2 regions of the Bacillus sp. N12A5 genome follow, and region 2 is predicted to be linked to the other one. Evidence: a T-box and tRNA genes for the amino acid it is inferred to sense, from the RefSeq annotation. Region 2 holds a T-box; the other holds one or more tRNA genes.
The links. The T-box of region 2 lies ahead of valS (valine--tRNA ligase). A T-box ahead of a tRNA ligase gene usually reads a tRNA of that ligase, here a tRNA-Val.
Positions count from the first base shown of each region.

Region 1: it encodes a tRNA-Val, which carries the amino acid that the T-box ahead of valS (valine--tRNA ligase) is inferred to sense. The anticodon was not compared.

Region 1 is NZ_JALAMR010000001.1:32,057-42,190, reverse strand. Features, by position in the region: gene MOC09_RS00240 (MurR/RpiR family transcriptional regulator) at 1-220, opposite strand, end outside; gene murQ (N-acetylmuramic acid 6-phosphate etherase) at 234-1,151, opposite strand; gene MOC09_RS00230 (GNAT family N-acetyltransferase) at 1,261-1,743, opposite strand; gene MOC09_RS00225 (DUF523 domain-containing protein) at 1,756-2,154, opposite strand; tRNA gene MOC09_RS00220 (tRNA-Glu) at 2,335-2,409, shown strand; tRNA gene MOC09_RS00215 (tRNA-Val) at 2,413-2,488, shown strand; tRNA gene MOC09_RS00210 (tRNA-Thr) at 2,493-2,565, shown strand; tRNA gene MOC09_RS00205 (tRNA-Tyr) at 2,586-2,670, shown strand; tRNA gene MOC09_RS00200 (tRNA-Gln) at 2,675-2,746, shown strand; gene sigW (RNA polymerase sigma factor SigW) at 2,975-3,538, shown strand; gene rsiW (anti-sigma-W factor RsiW) at 3,552-4,178, shown strand; gene cdaA (diadenylate cyclase CdaA) at 4,339-5,160, shown strand; gene cdaR (CdaA regulatory protein CdaR) at 5,153-6,610, shown strand; gene glmM (phosphoglucosamine mutase) at 6,628-7,974, shown strand; gene glmS (glutamine--fructose-6-phosphate transaminase (isomerizing)) at 8,407-10,134, shown strand, end outside.
Region 2 is NZ_JALAMR010000008.1:283,528-293,661, reverse strand. Features, by position in the region: gene MOC09_RS10805 (Maf family nucleotide pyrophosphatase) at 1-472, opposite strand, end outside; gene MOC09_RS10800 (SPOR domain-containing protein) at 625-1,623, opposite strand; gene MOC09_RS10795 (prepilin peptidase) at 1,757-2,503, opposite strand; gene MOC09_RS10790 (bifunctional folylpolyglutamate synthase/dihydrofolate synthase) at 2,646-3,938, opposite strand; gene valS (valine--tRNA ligase) at 3,998-6,640, opposite strand; T-box leader at 6,700-6,922, opposite strand; gene MOC09_RS10780 (hypothetical protein) at 7,088-7,279, shown strand; gene cotN (spore coat protein CotN) at 7,298-8,323, opposite strand; gene MOC09_RS10770 (LysM peptidoglycan-binding domain-containing protein) at 8,356-10,134, opposite strand, start outside.

The sequences.
Region 1 (10,134 bases), on a different contig from region 2:
CTGCTATTCTCATTTTTAGATCTTGAAAGCCTTTTAGCCCAAGTGATTTGCAGAGTCTGATGACGGCAGCGTCACTTGAATTGGCTAAGGCGCTGATTTCACTGACAGTGCTTTCGATTGCTTTGTGGGGCTGGGTTAGGATGTAATCTGCAAGTTTACGCTCAGATGGAGGGAGCTTGTGCTTCATTGATTGGATGATTGCTAATCCGCCTGTTGCCATTCCCGGTCTCTCCTTATCTTAAATGGTAATATTCGATTGCCGTGTCTATAAAACCGTTTGCTTCATCAAGCAATGCCTTAGCCTTTTCCTGATCTGTGCTTGTTTTGAGCATGACGATTGCCGTTTTAACGTGTTGATTGGCTTGTTCTAATGTGTTTCTTGCTGTGTCGTATGAAGCGTTTGTGAGACTTTGGATGATGCTGATGGCGCGTTCTTTTAATTTTTTGTTGCTGACGTTAACGTCTACCATCAAGTTTTCGTAAACCTTGCCGATTTTGACCATGACTGCCGTGGATATCATGTTTAGAATCATTTTATGAGCGGTTGCGGCTTTCATACGTGTTGATCCTGTAATGGCCTCAGGCCCGACGACAACCTCAATGCTGTGATCCGCATCCTTACTGATGGCGGAGTTTTCATTACAGGTAAGGGCGATGGTATGTGCTCCGACTTTGCGGGCGTATGTTAGGGCGCCTGCGGCATAAGGTGTGCGTCCGCTTGCTGCAATGGCAATGACAGTGTCGTTTGGAGTGAGCTGTATGTTTTTTAGATCCTCAGCTCCGGCTTCTTCACTGTCCTCAATCCCCTCTGCTGCCTGCAAAAATGCGTTGGGGCCTCCAGCCATGATACCGATGACCTGATCTGGGTTTACGCTGTAGGTGGGAGGACATTCAACGGCATCCATCACACCGAGTCTGCCGCTAGTGCCGGCGCCTGTATATATGAGCCGGCCTCCATTTTGAAACGAGTCGCAGGCGCAATCTACGGCTATTTTGATATCGGGGAGAACCTGCTGAACGGCGGCTGCGACTTTCATATCTTCGTTGTTGATCATCTTGAGGATGCCGAGCGTGTTTGCTTTGTGGATTTCTGTTGTTTGGCTATTGCGTGATTCCGTTGTAAGACGGTGAAGATGTAATGGTTCTGACATGAGGATGCCCCCTGTTTTAACATAATATATTTCAATATTCAGTATATTCATTTCTGTTATGATATTTCAACTATGTTTTTTCGTTTTTGAAATTTTATTTCATTTGGGCCTATAAGAAATAATGAAGAATCAGCTGTTCTCCGAGAGGCCCGATTCTTCGCCGGCCTTTATCAAGGAACCCGCTTTTCATATAAAGGTGCTTTGCTCGTGAGTTTAGGTGATTGACGGCCAAGATGATTTCATCGCACCATGGAAAATAACCGCTCACAAAAGAGGGAAGCTGAAGCATTGCTTTTTTGGCATAGCCTTTTCCGTGATGCATAGCATTTAATGACAGGGAACTGAGCAGTAAAGCAAATGGGTTGTTAGAATAGGGAGCAAGCGTTTCTTTTGAAGTGTGTAAAATAAAAAAACCGACTGGCAGATCGTCTTTTAAGATGACAACCGGATACCGGTCCTGTATGCCAAGGGCCTGAGTCAGCACCTCTTTTGGGAGGGAGGTAAAGCGTTTGTCATCGTTGGTTAGCGTGAATGATTGAAGCTCCTGCAAGTGTTCAGGCCTATAGAAGGATAAAGAAATGTCTTGAGTCATGTTGTGCCCTCCTTACATTATGTCATCTAGCTGGTTTTCTGAAATAACGCGGTAGCCCGCTCGTTTTAACAGTGCGGCGGTCACTCCGCTGCCGGTGATTTTTTGGCCGGAGAATGTGCCGTTATAGATAAACCTGCTTCCGCACGATGGACTGTTTTCTTTTAATATGACGGCAGAGGCATTGATTTCTTTTGCGTAAGCTAATGTTTTCGCGGTTCCATTGAGAACATCCTCGCCGGTGCCTCCGATGATTTCCGCAGGTTCACGGGGAGTTGAGAAGCCGCCGAGAAGCTCAGGGCAAGCCATGATGGCTTTATTTTCATCGAGAAGTTTTCTGATTTTCTCTGATGCGGCATGAGAGCCGTTGTATCTGCATTCAATGCCGCCAAGGCAAGAGCTGACTAGCATCATCTTGGTTTCTCCTCTCTTGATTCGCTTGTCTCTATCATAAAAGAAATGATAAATGTTGGGGGGCTTTTTCAGTTAAAAAAGGAGTTAAAAAGTTTGAAAATAAAAAATTTAATTTTTCTCTTTACAAAGGGGTGGTAACCTGTATATAATAACTTTTGTCAGCTCGACGAGAACACAAACGGCCCGTTGGTCAAGCGGTTAAGACACCGCCCTTTCACGGCGGTAACACGGGTTCGAATCCCGTACGGGTCACCATTTGGAGGATTAGCTCAGCTGGGAGAGCATCTGCCTTACAAGCAGAGGGTCGGCGGTTCGAGCCCGTCATCCTCCACCATCTTGCCGGTGTAGCTCAATTGGTAGAGCAACTGACTTGTAATCAGTAGGTTGGGGGTTCAAGTCCTCTTGCCGGCACTCTTTTCTTACATGAATATGGAGGGGTAGCGAAGTGGCTAAACGCGGCGGACTGTAAATCCGCTCCCTCAGGGTTCGGCAGTTCGAATCTGCCCCCCTCCACCATTATTGGGCTATAGCCAAGCGGTAAGGCAACGGACTTTGACTCCGTCATGCGTTGGTTCGAATCCAGCTAGCCCAGTCACAGACACCTTTGATCAAAAGGTGTCTTTTTTTCTTTTTAAAATCATTCCAACTTCTAACTGTTCAGTCTGTATAGTAATTTTAAAAATATGTTAAGGTAGTTTATTCACGAATTACCATCTACACCCTGCCAAAAATTTGATAAACTTATTTTATAAAAAAGTTGAAACCTTTTGAAACGAAGCTCGTATACATACAGACCGGTGAAGGCAGAGGTTAGATAAATATGGAAATGATGATTAAAAAGAGAATTAAGCAAGTCAAAAAAGGCGACCAAAATGCATTTGCGGACATCGTAGATATTTACAAGGATAAAATTTATCAGCTTTGCTACCGTATGCTTGGCAATGTGCATGAGGCGGAGGATATTGCACAGGAGGCTTTCATCAGAGCGTACGTTAATATCGACAGTTTTGATATTAACCGGAAATTTTCAACTTGGCTTTATCGAATCGCAACCAATTTGACCATTGATCGCATTCGCAAAAAGAAGCCTGATTATTACCTCGATGCAGAGGTGGCTGGTACGGAAGGCTTGACGATGTATTCACAAATCGCCGCAGATGGGGTTTTGCCTGAAGATGCTGTTGTGTCGCTGGAGCTCTCTAACACGATACAGCAGAAAATTTTAAAGCTTCCTGACAAATACAGAACAGTCATCGTATTAAAGTATATTGACGAACTCTCACTAATTGAAATTGGCGAGATTCTGAACATCCCTGTGGGAACTGTAAAAACGCGGATTCACAGAGGCAGAGAGGCTCTTAGAAAACAATTAAGGGATCTTTAAGTGGGGTGATGAAATGGGCTGTCCAGAACAAATTGTGCAGCTTATGCATATGCATCTTGATGGAGATATCCCTCCAAAAGATGAACAGGTATTAAAGGAACATCTTGAGACATGCGAGAAATGCAAAAAGCATTTTTATGAGATGGAAAAATCCATAGCGCTCGTCCGGAGCACATCGCATGTTGAAGCCCCCGCGAATTTTACCGCTAACGTCATGGCGAAATTGCCTAAGGAGAAGAAAAGAGCTTCTGTGAAAAGATGGTTCAGATCCCATCCCGTTATCGCAGCTGCTGCGGTATTCATCATTTTGATGGGCGGAGGTTTTTTAAACAGCTGGCATAATGACCACAATTTCAGCGTGTCCAAGCAGCCGAATCTTGTGGTGCATAACAATACTGTGATCGTGCCTGAAGGTGAGACGGTCAAAGGTGATGTCACTGTCAAAAACGGCAAGCTGATTATTAAAGGAAAAATAGACGGGGATGTAACCGTCGTAAACGGCGAAAAGTATATGGCCTCTGCTGGACAAGTCACCGGTCAGATTGAAGAAATCAATGAGTTATTCGACTGGACATGGTACAAAATGAAGTCTGCGGGGAAAAGTGTATTTAGTGCATTAGATCCGAACGGAAAAGAGTAAAGCGTATCAGCGCTTTGCTCTTTTTTTTGCGTGCTGAAAGGGCTGGCACATTTCACTTGCTAAATCGAAATGTGGTATAATGGGCTCGCTATGTAAAGTACATATGCGTAACACGTAAAACAAACATTACGAAATGACTGAATTCTTGGAGGACGAGGAAATGGCTTTTGAGGATATCCCTTTTTTGCAGTACCTCGGCAATGCCGTTGATATTCTCCTTGTTTGGTATGTGATATATAAACTGATTATGGTGATACGCGGCACGAAAGCGGTTCAGCTGTTAAAAGGAATTGTCGTGATCGTGCTTGTCCGTATGGCCAGCCAATATTTGGGCCTCAGCACACTTCAATGGCTGATGGACCAAGCGATAACATGGGGATTTTTAGCAATTATTATTATCTTTCAGCCTGAGCTGAGAAGAGCGCTTGAACAGCTTGGCCGCGGCCGCTTTTTTTCAAGGAGCGGCACGCCTGTAGAGGAAGCGCAGCAGAAAACGATTGAGGCCATTGCAAAAGCGATTAATTATATGGCAAAACGCCGTATAGGCGCCCTGCTGACCATTGAGCGGGATACCGGAATGGGAGATTATATTGAGACCGGCATCCCATTGAATGCCAAAGTCAGCTCTGAGCTGCTGATCAATATTTTTATTCCGAACACCCCGCTTCATGACGGTGCGGTGATTATGAAGAATAATGAAATTGCCGCTGCAGCCTGTTATCTGCCGCTTTCGGAGAGCCCGTTTATTTCAAAAGAACTGGGTACGCGGCACAGAGCGGCTGTCGGCATCAGTGAAGTAACGGACAGTTTGACGATTATTGTGTCTGAAGAGACCGGCGGCGTCAGTGTGGCGAAGAACGGCGACCTTCACAGAGAGCTGACGGAAGAAGCACTGAAAGAAATGCTTGAAGCCGAGTTTAAGAAAAACACCAGAGACACTTCTTCTAACCGCTGGTATTGGAGGGGCAAGAAAAATGGATAAATTCTTAAACAACCGCTGGGCTGTGAAAATCATTGCGCTGCTTTTCGCGCTCTTGCTTTATGTGGCGGTTAACAGCAATCAAGCACCGACTCCGAAAAAACCGGGTGAATCTTTCTTTCCGACATCAACAACTGATGAAGCAACACTGACCGATATTCCGGTCAAAGCGTATTATGATGACGAAAATTACGTCGTGACAGGTGTACCGCAAACGGTAAATGTCACGATAAAAGGTTCGACAAGCGCCGTGAAAAAGGCTAGGCAGACCAAGAACTTCGAAATATATGCCGATATGGAACATTTGAAAACCGGCACACATAAGGTCGAGCTTAAGGCCAAAAATGTGTCGGATGGGCTGACAATCTCAATCAACCCGTCTGTTACGACAGTAACCATTCAAGAACGGACGACCAAAAGCTTTCCCGTAGAGGTGGAATACTACAATAAAAGCAAAATGAAAAAAGGCTATTCTCCGGAGCAGCCGATTGTCAGTCCGAAAAATGTGCAGATTACAGGATCTAAAAATGTGATCGATAATATTTCACTTGTCAAAGCTTCAGTGAACCTGGAAAACGCAGATGAAACGATTGAAAAGGAAGCGAAAGTGACTGTCTATGATAAAGATGGAAACGCGCTTCCTGTCGATGTGGAGCCCTCGGTCATCAAGATTACCGTCCCGGTGACAAGCCCGAGTAAAAAAGTGCCCTTTAAAATTGAACGGACAGGAAGCCTTCCTGACGGTGTCAGCATAGCAAATATAGAATCCAGCCCCAGCGAGGTAACAGTTTACGGCTCGCAGGATGTGTTGGATTCTCTTGAATTTATTGACGGCGTCAGCTTAGATTTAAGCAAGATCACCAAGGATTCCGATATCGAGGCAGATATCCCGCTTCCTGACGGCGTCAAAAAGATCTCGCCGTCAAAAGTGACTTTGCATATTGAAGTGGATAGTGAAGCGGATCAGAAGTTTGAGAATGTCCCTATTAAGACTGTAGGGCTGGGCAGCTCGCAAAACATTGATTTTCTTGATCCGGAAACACAAGCGATAGACGTGACAGCTAAAGGCTCTCCCGCCAACATAAAAAAACTGAAAAAATCAGATATTGAATTGTATGTGAATGTTTCAGATTTAGATGACGGTGAGCATAGCGTGAAGCTTGAAGTAAACGGACCACAGAATGTAACCTGGTCTTTGGGGCAGAAAAACGCCAAAATTAAGCTGACGTCCAAAAAAAGCAATACATCGACTAATGATAACAGCAGCAATACATCTGGAAACCAGGATGACACAGATAAGCAGCAAACAAATGATCAAGATAACAAGCAGCAAGAAGATACAACGAACACTGATAAAGACAGCAATGATCAAAAACAAGACGAAAATAAAGATCAAAACCAAGATCAGGATGAGGACGAATCCACTGCGGATTCACAATCTTCATCGGAATAAAAAGGAGCGATTATAATATGGGCAAGTATTTTGGAACAGACGGTGTAAGAGGTGTCGCCAATAGTGAGCTTACACCTGAGCTGGCCTTTAAAGTCGGACGTTTCGGCGGTTATGTGCTCACAAAAGACAAACAACGTCCAAAAGTGCTGATAGGCCGCGATACACGGATCTCCGGCCATATGCTGGAGGGAGCCCTTGTCGCCGGACTTTTATCCATTGGCGCTGAAGTCATGCGTCTGGGTGTCATTTCAACACCTGGTGTCTCCTATTTAACAAAAGCGATGGATGCAGAGGCAGGCGTCATGATTTCTGCTTCTCATAACCCAGTGCAGGATAACGGAATCAAGTTCTTCGGCGGAGACGGATTTAAGCTTTCTGATGAACAGGAGGCTGAAATTGAGCGCCTGATGGATGAACCGGAGGATAAGCTGCCAAGACCGGTCGGAGCCGATCTAGGGCTTGTAAACGACTATTTTGAAGGCGGCCAAAAATACCTGCAATTCTTAAAACAGACAGCTGATGAAGATTTCACAGGCATTCATGTGGCGCTTGACTGCGCTCATGGCGCAACTTCGTCCTTGGCAACACACCTGTTTGCTGATTTAGATGCAGATGTTTCAACAATGGGAACTTCTCCGAACGGATTAAACATTAATGACGGCGTTGGATCAACTCATCCGGAAGCGCTCAGCGCGTTTGTCAAAGAGAAAAACGCTGATCTCGGCCTTGCGTTCGACGGTGACGGCGACCGCCTGATTGCGGTCGATGAAAAAGGAAATATTGTTGACGGCGACCAAATCATGTACATATGCTCAAAACACCTAAAATCGGAGGGCCGATTAAAGGATGATACAGTGGTTTCAACCGTGATGAGCAACCTTGGCTTCTATAAGGCACTCGAAAAAGAAGGCATCAAAAGCGTACAGACAGCTGTCGGCGACCGCTACGTAGTAGAAGCGATGAAAAAAGACGGCTACAATGTCGGCGGAGAGCAGTCAGGGCATCTAATATTCCTTGATTACAACACGACAGGGGACGGGTTATTGTCTGCAATTATGCTGATGAACACATTGAAAGCGACAGGCAAGCCACTGTCAGAGCTTGCAGCAGAAATGCAGAAGTTCCCGCAGCTGTTAGTGAATGTAAGAGTAACTGATAAATATAAAGTTGAAGAAAACGAAAAAGTAAAAGCTGTTATTTCTGAAGTTGAAAAAGAAATGAACGGCGACGGCCGGATTTTGGTTCGCCCTTCAGGCACTGAACCGCTTGTCCGTGTCATGGCTGAAGCGAAGACGAAAGAGCTGTGCGATGAATATGTCAATCGCATTGCTGAAGTCGTCCGGTCAGAAATGGGATTGGAATAACGAAGTCTATTAACAGAGAGCGAACAAGACAAGCGAGGCTTACATATGATAATTGTGAAACATGCGGCAAAGTTGTTTAAAAAACAATTGACCGTTCATGGAACATGCTGTAAAATCAAGCTTGTCTTGTTCTTATTTTCTCTGAGGAAGAAAAGACGGGATTATTGTTTCATCTATAATTATAGCGCCCGAACTAAGCGCCCGGAAAAAGGCTTAGTTGACGAGGATGGAGGTTATCGAATTTTCGGCGGATGCCTCCCGGCTGAGTATACAGATCACAGCCGTAAGGATTTCTTCAAACCAAGGGGGTGACTCCTTGAACAAAGAGAAATCGCATGATCTTCCAAAAAACATGTAGGAGGGGACGATTGAAAGTCCCCTTGAAATTTGACTTTCTTCGTCTCCTTTTACAATCTTAGGAGGAAGAAAAATATGTGTGGAATCGTAGGTTATATCGGTCAGCTTGATGCGAAGGAAATTTTACTGAAAGGGTTAGAAAAGCTTGAGTACCGCGGATATGACTCTGCTGGTATCGCTGTTGCCAACGAACAGGGAATCCATGTGTTCAAAGAAAAAGGACGCATCGCGGATCTTCGTGAAGTTGTGGACGCCAATGTAGAAGCGAAAGCTGGAATTGGCCATACTCGCTGGGCAACACACGGCGAACCAAGCTATCTGAACGCTCACCCGCATCAAAGTGCACTGGGCCGCTTTACACTTGTTCATAACGGCGTGATCGAGAACTATGTTCAGCTGAAGCAAGAGTATTTGCAAGATGTAGAGCTCAAAAGTGACACCGATACAGAAGTAGTCGTTCAAGTAATCGAGCAATTCGTCAATGGAGGACTTGAGACAGAAGAAGCGTTCCGCAAAACACTTACACTGTTAAAAGGCTCTTATGCAATTGCTTTATTCGACAACGAAAACAGAGAAACGATTTTTGTAGCGAAAAACAAAAGCCCTCTATTAGTCGGTCTTGGAGATACATTCAACGTCGTAGCATCTGATGCGATGGCGATGCTTCAAGTAACCAACGAATACGTAGAGCTGATGGATAAAGAAATGGTCATCGTCACTGATGATCAAGTCGTCATCAAAAACCTTGATGGTGACGTGATTACACGTGCGTCTTATATTGCTGAGCTGGATGCCAGTGATATCGAAAAAGGCACGTACCCTCACTACATGTTGAAAGAAACGGATGAGCAGCCGGTTGTCATGCGCAAAATCATCCAAACGTATCAAGATGAAAACGGCAAGCTGTCTGTGCCTGGCGATATCGCTGCCGCTGTAGCGGAGGCGGACCGCATCTATATCATTGGCTGCGGAACAAGCTACCACGCAGGACTTGTCGGTAAACAATATATTGAAATGTGGGCAAACGTGCCGGTTGAAGTGCATGTAGCGAGTGAATTCTCCTACAACATGCCGCTTCTGTCTAAGAAACCGCTCTTCATTTTCCTTTCTCAAAGCGGAGAAACAGCAGACAGCCGCGCGGTTCTTGTTCAAGTCAAAGCGCTCGGACATAAAGCACTCACAATCACAAACGTGCCGGGATCAACGCTTTCCCGTGAAGCTGACTACACATTGCTGCTTCATGCAGGTCCTGAAATTGCTGTTGCGTCAACAAAAGCATACACTGCACAAATTGCAGTTCTGGCGGTTCTTGCATCTGTAGCTGCTGACAAAAACGGCATCGATATCGGATTTGACCTTGTCAAAGAACTCGGTATCGCTGCGAACGCCATGGAAGCCCTTTGCGACCAGAAAGACGAATTGGAAATGATTGCCCGTGAATACCTGACTGTAGCCAGAAACGCTTTCTTCATCGGACGCGGCCTTGACTACTTCGTATGTGTCGAAGGCGCACTGAAGCTGAAAGAGATTTCTTACATCCAGGCAGAAGGCTTTGCCGGCGGAGAGCTGAAGCACGGTACGATTGCTTTGATCGAACAAGGAACACCAGTATTCGCACTGGCAACACAAGAGCACGTAAACCTAAGCATCCGCGGAAACGTCAAAGAAGTTGCCGCTCGCGGAGCAAACACATGCATTATCTCACTGAAAGGCCTAGACGATGCGGATGACAGATTCGTACTGCCGGAAGTAAACCCAGCGCTTGCTCCGTTGGTATCTGTTGTTCCACTGCAGCTGATCGCA
Region 2 (10,134 bases):
GCGCGCCTCTTCCTTGGATGCCGTATGCACCTGCTTTATCCATCGGCTCTTTTGTTTCAATATACGTCCAAATCTCTTCTTCACTGAGGGACCAAAACGTAACTTCTGTTCTATCATAAAAAGTCTCGCTGTGATTTTCAGCTTGAATGCTGACCGCGGTTATTACTGAGTGACTTCGGCCTGAAAGCCTCCGCAGCATGGTAGCAGCTTCTTCTGGATCCTGCGGTTTGCCAAGACATTCGCCGTCCAGGCATACCATTGTATCAGCGCCGATGACGATTGCATGCGGATGCAGATCAGCTACAGCCTTAGCTTTTTGTTTTGCCAACCATTGGACGTTTTCTTCAGGTGAAAAGTTTCGATTTAATTTTTCCTCTACTTCACTGACAATAATGGAGTAGGGCAGCTGGAGAAGATCGAGGAGTTCTTTCCTGCGCGGAGATTGTGATGCAAGTATTAGCGGCTTTTTCATGTCCGTCATCCTTTCAGGGTTTGCTTAAGAAAAAAAGATACTCGTTTATCCTACCAAATCACGAGGCTTGTCACAATTTCAGAAAAATAACTTTTTCATGACAAAATAAAAAAAAGCCTGTCACTAAAGGACAAAGGCTCAGGCACTTTCTCTTATTTAACGACGGCTAACAGCTCCTGCTGAGCCTTCCACCCGGCTTCAGCGCTTGGGTCCTCTAATTCCTTTAAAGCCTGTAAAATCGCTTTTTTCTCCCCTGTTTCAGACGCTTCTGTTTTACCGAGTGACTTTTCTATTTTCTCTACACTCGCTCTTGTAATATCTTCTCCGAGAATCGCCTTTGCTGCAAGCTCCGCTGTTTCCTTGAAGGAATCTGTCATATCTGACTCTATTGATAAGGAAAGCTCCTTGCCACCCCATGCTTCAAAATCGCTGTCGATTAAAAGCTGCCCTAACTGCTGTGACACGTCCTTATCACTGGCTAAGCCTGCGATGACATACGTATACCCGTCATCCTTTGACAGTGACACGGCGGAATAACCTTTTTCTGTCAGTTGTTCTGTTAACGTTTCAGCACCCTTTTCATTTGAAAATTTTCCGGCCTGCACAGCATACGTTTTATATGTACCTTCAGTATGTGCCGCCTGTTTTTCTGCGCCTGAGCTTTGTTTATCAGCAGATGTATCTCCGGCTTTTGCTGTTGGGCTGCCCAGTGAATCATCTAAAGATGCCGGGGCAGACGCTTCTTTATTGCCAGAGATATTCAACGCGAATAACCCTAATCCAGTGCCGATGACTGCCGCAAAGGCAATTGTTGCCGCCACCCTTTTTACCGGTTTGGCCGATCCGGACTTTCCTTTTGAATACACATTTGTTTTATTCTTTTGATAGGGCGGAACGACTTTTGGATCCTCTTTAAACACCTTGTCCTCCTCGGAATCCCAATTAAATTCATCTTCGTCAGGATGCTCATGGGATGCCGCAATCTCCTGTTCAGCCTTTCTCTTTTCCTCCCAATTCGAAAATGTCATGCTCTTATCCGTCTCAGTCTCAGGCGTCTCCTTTTCGTATACCGTCTCTTCTTTTCCATTAATCGTCACCTTGAGGGCTTTTTCTGCGGCTTTACTGTTTTTTTTATTCTTCCTTTTTTTCAATTCCGCTTCCTCCCTTCATTTGTTTGACCGTTCTTGTCGGCTTTTCATGCTACACACTTTAGCACAGGCGAAAAAAAAAAGAACAAGACTTTTGTCGTCTTGTCCAAAAAACGTTCGTCAAATTTTTCAGCAGTCAGCCCAATGCCAGTTTGATATAAAAAGAAACGATAGAGTCACCGTATAGATAGGCCAAAATGCTCCCTGCCGCAATTGCAGGGGCAAAGGGAAGCGGCTGACTTTTGGCTAGCCTTCCGGTCAGGACAGCTGCAGCTCCATATAATGCACCTATCAAAACAGAAAAGAAGAAGGCAGCTGCCAGCATTTTCACACCGAGCATAAAACCAATTACCGCAAATAATTTAATATCTCCTCCCCCTATTCCGCCATGGGTAATTGCAGCCATTAAGGCCAGAAAAAGAAATCCGGCGGCTGCACCTAACAGGCCTGTATACCAGGAATCAAGCGGAGAAATCAGTCTTGCAGCGGCCAAAATGGGGAGAAAAAAGATCAATATTCGATTTGGAATCAGCATAAAATGAATATCTGTCACTGTAACTATAATGAGAAGAGAAATAAACACGACGGCGGGAAATAGTTCTGAAGACGTGCCAAAGCGTATTCCGGCAGCTGTAAATAGACACGCTGTCACAAGCTCTGCCGCAGGATACATAAAAGAAATTCTGTGCCCGCAGCTTTTACATTTGCCTTTTTGGAGAAGGAATGACAGGATGGGGATTAATTCTGCCGGGGTTAATGTCTGCCGGCAAAACGAACATGCCGAACGGGGTGTGACAACGGATATCTGTAAGGGGATACGGCACCCGGCCGTATAATAAAATGAGCCAAGAATAAGCCCGAGGATAAAGAGAGCGGGAAGCATACACAACACACCTTTACTCACTGTAGATTCTGGTTTGGATTGTAGCAGAGTGAGAGGCCTGAACTCTAATCGAAACTATTTCATTTTACATATAAAAACCCCGGCAGAATCTCATTTTTCATACTGCCGGGGCTGGACGCGTTTATTGTAATCTTTTGCGGATATCAGAAATAAAGTAAAGTGATCCGGTAATAAGGACAATGTTATTTGAGCCTTTTTTGCTTTCTATGAATTCGATCACATCATCAGGATCTTCACTCCAGCTTTTATTGCTGATTTCACTTGCCTCATAGAGATCTTTTGCAAGAGCAGCACGCGGAAAATCAAAAGAAGCAAAATGAATCGCATGCGATATGGTTTCCAATTTCTTAATCATATCGTGATACGGTTTGTCCTTTAATGCACTAAACACCACAGAAATGCGGGTATCAGGAAAACGCTGCTTCATCGTTTCCACCAGCTTTTCAACGCCTTCCTCGTTATGCGCACCATCTAAGTATACCAGCGGATGTTCCTGAACAAGCTCTAACCGTCCCGGCCAAGCAGCCTTTACCAGCCCGCTTCTTAACGCTTCATCACTGATACGGGCAATATTCTCCCTATTGAGCCATTCAGCAGCCAAAATGGATAAAGCCGCATTTTGTCTTTGATGTGTGCCAATCAGAGATGTCCGAATATCTTCATAGCACTTCTCGCCCGTTTTGAATGAAAACTGTTCTCCGGCAGGCAGAGCCTCTTCATTGAAAATCACACATGTATCATGCAATGACTGGAACGGCGCAGCATGTCGTTCAGCTTCATGACGAATGACCTGTAAGGCTTCCGGCTGGGTAACAGCTGTAATGATAGGAATACCTTCTTTTATAATTCCGGCCTTTTGCCCGGCAATTTCTTCAATGGTATTACCCAAAATGTTCATATGGTCGTGTCCGATGCTTGTAATAACTGTTAAGAGCGGTTCAACTACATTTGTAGAGTCAAATCTTCCGCCCAGACCAGTTTCAAAAATAACAAAATCGACCTTATGAAACTCGGCAAAATATAAAAATGCACAAGCCGTCATTATCTCAAATTCTGTCGGCTGGCCGCAGTCCGTTTGATCAAGCGCTTCAACGTGCGGTTTAACCTGATTGACGAGTGTTGTCCATTCTTCATCTGAAATCGGTGTCCCGTTTACGCTGATCCGTTCATTAAACGTAATGATATAAGGTGACGTAAACGTGCCAACCGTATATCCGGCTTCTTGCAGCATAGTACGAATAAAAGCAACAGTTGATCCTTTACCGTTTGTTCCTGCTACGTGGAACGCGCGGATTTTCTTTTCAGGATGGCCTAACCGCGCCATCAGCTGCTCCATTCGGCCGAGACCGGGCTTCACTCCGAATTTCAGCCGGCCGTGGATCCAGCTGCGCGCTTCTTCATATGCAGTAAACAATGATAATCCCCTCTTTTATAAGGCAAGGCGGTTTCCCTAGAAACCGCCCCGGCTTTTCATTAACCCTTTAGCTCAGCCATTCGTTTTTGAACAGCGTCACGCTTTGCCACATAATCTTTTTCTTTTTCACGTTCTTCATCAATTACGTGCGCAGGCGCTTTTTTCATAAATCCTTCATTTCCAAGTTTCTTTTGAACACGCTCGACTTCTTTCGTCAGCTTATCGAATTCTTTTTGCAGACGGGCAATTTCTTCATCAATATTGATTAAGCCTTCTAGCGGAAGAATAACCTCTGCTCCTGAGACAACGGCTGTCATCGCTTTATCAACAGCCTCGATATCGGTGCCGATTTTAAGCACGCTCGGATTCGTAAAGCGTTCAACATATGAACGGTTCGCTTCGAGGCGGGCTGCTATTTCATCTGTGCTTGTTTTAATATACAGTTCAACCTGCTTGCTCATTGGCGTATTGACTTCACTGCGGATATTACGCACGGAACGGATCAGCTCAACAAGAAGCTTCATGTCAGCTGCCGCTTCAGTATCAGTATGCTCCGGCACCACAACAGGCCATTGGCTTACTGTAATCGATTCCCCTTGGTGAGGAAGGTGTTGCCAAATTTCTTCCGTTAAGAACGGCATAAACGGGTGGAGCAGGCGCATCGTTTGATCCAGTACGTAAGCAAGGATAGAACGGGTTGTTTTCTTAGCCGCTTCGTCTTCCCCGTAAAGCGGAAGCTTCGCCATTTCAATATACCAGTCACAGAAATCATCCCAAATAAAGTTATATAAATGGCGTCCGACTTCACCAAATTCATATCGGTCAGCGAGCTGGGTCACATGCTCGATCGTTTCATTTAATCGCGTTAAAATCCACTTGTCAGCTACTGATTTTTCGCCTGACAGATCAAGCTCATCGTATGTCATGCCATCCATGTTCATTAATGCAAAACGGGAGGCATTCCAAATTTTATTGGCAAAATTCCAAGTCGATTCCACTTTTTCATAGCTGAAGCGCAAATCCTGTCCAGGAGAGCTACCAGTCGCAAGGAAATAACGAAGAGAATCAGCTCCGTACTTGTCAATGACGTCCATCGGATCGACACCGTTTCCAAGAGATTTACTCATTTTCCGGCCCTGCTCGTCACGAATTAAGCCATGGATTAAAACATCTTTGAACGGGCGCTCATCTGTAAATTCAATGCCTTGGAAAATCATGCGTGACACCCAGAAGAAAATGATGTCGTACCCTGTAACAAGAACGTCAGTCGGATAGTAGCGTTTAAAGTCTTCAGCTGTTACATCAGGCCAGCCCATAGTGGAGAACGGCCAGAGCGCAGAACTGAACCATGTATCCAGCACGTCTGTATCCTGCTCCCAATTTTCGCTGTCCTCAGGCGCTTCAAGCCCGACATATAACTCGCCTGTTTCTTTATGATACCAGGCTGGAATGCGGTGGCCCCACCATAATTGACGGGAAATACACCAGTCGCGGATGTTTTCCATCCAATGTAAATACGTTTTTTCAAAACGGTCAGGCACAAAGTTGACTTTTTCCTCTTTCTTTTGCAACTCAATCGCTGCATCAGCAAGCGGCTGCATGCGCACAAACCATTGTGTAGAAAGGTAAGGCTCAACAACAGCCCCGCTTCGCTCACTATGGCCGACGGAGTGCATATGATCCTCGATTTTGAAGAGAACTCCCGCCTCCTGTAAATCTTTCACTAGCTTTTTGCGGCATTCAAAACGATCCATGCCTTGATATTGCAGGGCATTTTCATTCATCGTTCCGTCTTCATTCATGACAAGAATGCGCTCTAAATTGTGGCGGTTGCCAAGCTCGAAGTCGTTCGGATCATGAGCAGGCGTAATTTTCACTGCACCTGAGCCAAATTCCATATCAACGTAGTCATCACCGACAATCGGAATTTCACGATTTGTAATCGGCAGGATTACCGTTTTTCCGATCAGGTGCTTATAGCGCTCATCTTCAGGGTGAACGGCAACGGCTGTATCACCGAGCATTGTTTCAGGACGTGTCGTCGCTATTTCAATTGAGCCTGATCCGTCAGCGAGCGGATAGCTCATATGATAAAACGCGCCCTGAACATCCTTATAAATAACCTCAATGTCGGATAGAGCTGTTTTTGTCGCAGGGTCCCAGTTAATAATATATTCGCCTCTGTAGATCAGGCCTTTTTCATAAAGCTTTACGAAAACTTCGCGAACCGCTTTGCTTAAGCCTTCATCCAGCGTAAAGCGTTCACGGGAATAATCAAGGCCAAGCCCTAATTTCGCCCACTGGCTGCGAATGAAGTCAGCATATTCTTCCTTCCACTTCCACGTTTCTTCGAGGAATTTCTCGCGTCCCAGATCGTAGCGGGATTTGCCTTCCTCACGAAGTTTCGCTTCCACTTTCGCCTGTGTCGCAATTCCAGCGTGGTCCATACCAGGAAGCCACAGCACGTCATAACCCTGCATGCGTTTCATTCTTGTTACGATATCTTGCAGCGTCGTGTCCCACGCGTGGCCAAGGTGAAGTCTTCCTGTTACGTTTGGCGGCGGAATGACAACAGAATATGGCTCTTTTGTCTGGTCGCTGCCCGCTTCAAAAAATTTGCCTTTTAGCCAAAAATCATATCGGTCTTTTTCAACCGCTGCCGGATCGTATTTCGTCGGCATTGTTTGTTCATTCGTTTCCATGATAACCCTCCAGCATGTTTAAAAATGGCTGAGAACGAAAAAAGAGCTCTTCATCCCTGTAAAAGGACGAAAAGCTCTTTCGCGGTACCACCTTTTTTCATGAACTCTATCAGTTCATGCACTTACAACGGATAACGGGTGTTTCCCGAATTTCTCTACTCTTCTTTCAAGAAATTATGCTCCCGGGCGACCTTCCAATCAGACAACATAAGAAGCCTTTCAGCAAACGGCTTCTCTCTCTGCATGCGTCTTTTTTGTACTCTTCCCGTTCTAAGCAGGTGTATTTATCAGCTCATTATATACATTATTTATGTTCTTTATTATAGTAAAAGTGTTTTTGATTCGTCAATCATCTTTTCCAAAAACACCGCTTTCTATACAGAGGGGCAGGCACCTATTGCCCAAGTTTACATATGATGCTTGTAAATGCGTAGAGGAGGATGCACCTTGAAGAAACGATTCAGCTCTTATTCCCTGCCGCCGTGGGTCAGGCAAATTCGGCTTGTATCCGCGCAAGTGATTATCCCCATTACAATTTTTCAAGGGATCAGAACCATTTTCTTTCCGACAACCTTTGATGTTTTGCTGCTCGCAATCCTGATCTTGTTAGCTTGCGCCCTTCATTTAGACTGGATATAAACAAACAAGTCCGCGCCATTAAGACGTGGACTCGTTTTCAGCCTGAAATTTTTTCTCTTGTTCAATCTGATGAATTTTCATTACAAACGGCTCAATATTTTTCATTTGCCAGTAAGCCTTTAATAATTGCGTACATTCATCTTTTTCATGCTGTCTCTTCCCGGTTTGATAACGGTTCAACACCTTGTACATGGCTGCAGGATATGCCATATAGCTGAGAAAAAGACTGACTTCCGCTTCACGCAATGGAAATGATTTCGTGTATGCATAAAACCATTCGACACACTCAGGACAAGCTTTCGGAAAGCCTTTGAACATTTTTGTATAAAAGCCGAGCAAGTCGTTTTGCGGCGGCCCGACAGACGCTCTTTCGAAATTCGTGAAATACCCGGTTCCTGCATCATTATACAGAAAATGGTGGATAGACAGGCTGCCGTGGTTCATCACAACCCTTGAAACGCTTTGTTCTTTAGCTGACTCATACCAGTCCTCCAACCGCTCCAGCGCAAAGTTTACAGCGGATATGGTTTCTGAAAAATAGGTTACGGCCTGGAGTTCAAAAGGGGATAGATACCATTCCTTCTCTGCACTGTCTACAAACTGTTCGTAAAGAATTTTATCATCTTCCCACTTTTTTTTCGTTTGTCCGTAATAACGTTCAATGTCATCTCGTCTGACCTTTATTTCCTGAGCGGTTCTCTCGTGAAGACGGGCTGTTTCTCTAAATAAATATGCATGTTTCTGATCCCGTTCTTCCTCCTGGTCAAATTGGAGCCAAGGCATTAAATAATAGGAATCCCCTGATCGTATGCCACCTGAGAAAAATTCACCGTTATTTGTTCTGTAAACGGGAACAAATGAACGGAAACCTTTTTCCTCAATCGCCACCATATGATCGGTAAACTGTTTGCTGCGGGCCGATTTCAATTTTTTCAGGGCAAATACGCCGTAGTCTGTATACACTTTCCACACAAGAGGACTGACAGGCTCAATAAATTGAGCAGTCAGCCCGTATTCCTGAAGAACCGATTGGGTATCTTCCATTCCATTCACCACATTTTCCGATCGCTTACGGCTTACGCATGGCTGTTGTTATATTGAGGAATATAAAGGATCTGTCCTGCTTTCAATTCATCGTCCAACGCTAAGGAATTCATTCTGATCAGCTGCTGGGAGGTAATATCGTACCGTTCGCATAAACGTTCGATCGTGTCTTCCTGCTGAACAATGCATATTTTCATTCTCGAAAACTCATCCTCTTCCCTCGTAAAGAGTTTTGTTAAATAAAGAGAATTATCACTTTCCTTTGTTTGAGGTTCCTTCGTTTCAGCAGCAGGAGCAGCCATAGGAGCAGCATCAGCTTCCTTCCTTTCAGGCTCAGAGGTTTCCGGCAGCTGGAAGGATTGAAAAGGAGTTTCTTCCTCAGGCTCTTCAGCCGGAGGTATTTTTCTCACTTCAATTTCAAAGCTTTCCTCCTCTTGTTCTTCCTTTTCCAGCAGCTTAGGCGCTGAATAAAAAGAATCCTCCTCTTCTTGTTCGGGCAGGAATGTACGGTATGCCGGTTCAAGCTCTGCTTCTTGAGGTGCCTCCTCCGAGCTTGCTTTTTGAGTGAATTGAAAGTGCAAAGCGGCTTCATCTCGCTTTACATATGCAGCTGATGCTGGTTCCCTCTCTCTTTCTTCTTTGGAAAGGACAGCCTCAGACACAGTCTTCGATGCTTCATCAGCTTCTTGACGAAGCACGGGCTCTGTTTCTTCCGTTCGATCCGCTTCTTTCGTTTCCTGACGAAGCACAGGCTCTCTTTCTTCTGTTCGATCTGCTTCTTCCACTTCTTGGCGAAGTGCGGGCTCGGCTTCTTCCGTTCGATCTGCTTCTTCCGCTTCTTGGCAAAGTGCGGGCTCGGCTTCTTCCATTCGATCTGCTTCTTCCGCTTCTTGGCGAAGTGCGGGCTCGGCTTCTTCTGTTCGATTCACTTCTTCCGCTTCTTGACGAAGTACAGGGTCGGCTTCTTCCGTTCGATCTCCCTCTCCTGCTTCTTGGCGAAGTGCGAACTCCGCTTGTTTGGATTGATCAACTTCTTCATTTTGAGCCTCTTGGCGCATCGCATATTCAAGTATAGGAGACACTGCTTTTTCCTCCGAGATCGCAGTCTCTCCTTCCAAAACAGGAGATTCTTCTGCTCCAGAATCTTCACGAATCTCTGCTGAAGAGTTCGCTTTTTCACGAGCGTCCGCTATTGAAGCTGCTGCTAGCTCTGGCGTTTCTTTTTCTGCATTAACGATCTCTTGACTCTTCACTTCTGAAGTTTCAAGCTCTGGGTCAACTTCTTCTGTTTCCGCTTCTTCACGAAATTCTTCTTCCGGCGCGATAAATTCTTCCGGCTCGGCTTTCACTTTCACATCTTCTCGTGCCTCTGCTTCCGAAGCAACTGATTCCGGCGCCTCAGATTCTGCTTTTTCTGTTTCAAGCTCTTCACGGAGACCCGCTTTCGAGACAAAAAGCTCCGGCGTTTCAGCTGGCGTAACATCTTGGAAAACCGCTTCCTCTGCCGGAGGTGCATCCGGTTCTAATCCACTTCGTCTTGGCGGCTCAGAAAGTTCTTCCTCTCTGAATGCCGCAGGAGCTTCATATAATGGAATTTCCGGCTCTTTATCTGCCGCATCATCCAGAAGCCCTTCAATCGCTAAATCAGCCTGAATCGTTAATATGCGAGAATCAGTTAATTGATAGTCGAAGGCATCAATAAAGACGAAGACATCCTGTAAATGGCTCACTTTATTTTTCGGAATGGTAATATCCACAGGAAAACAGTGAGTCAGTTCCGCGCTCCCATCCTCTCTCTTTCTGACTTCTTC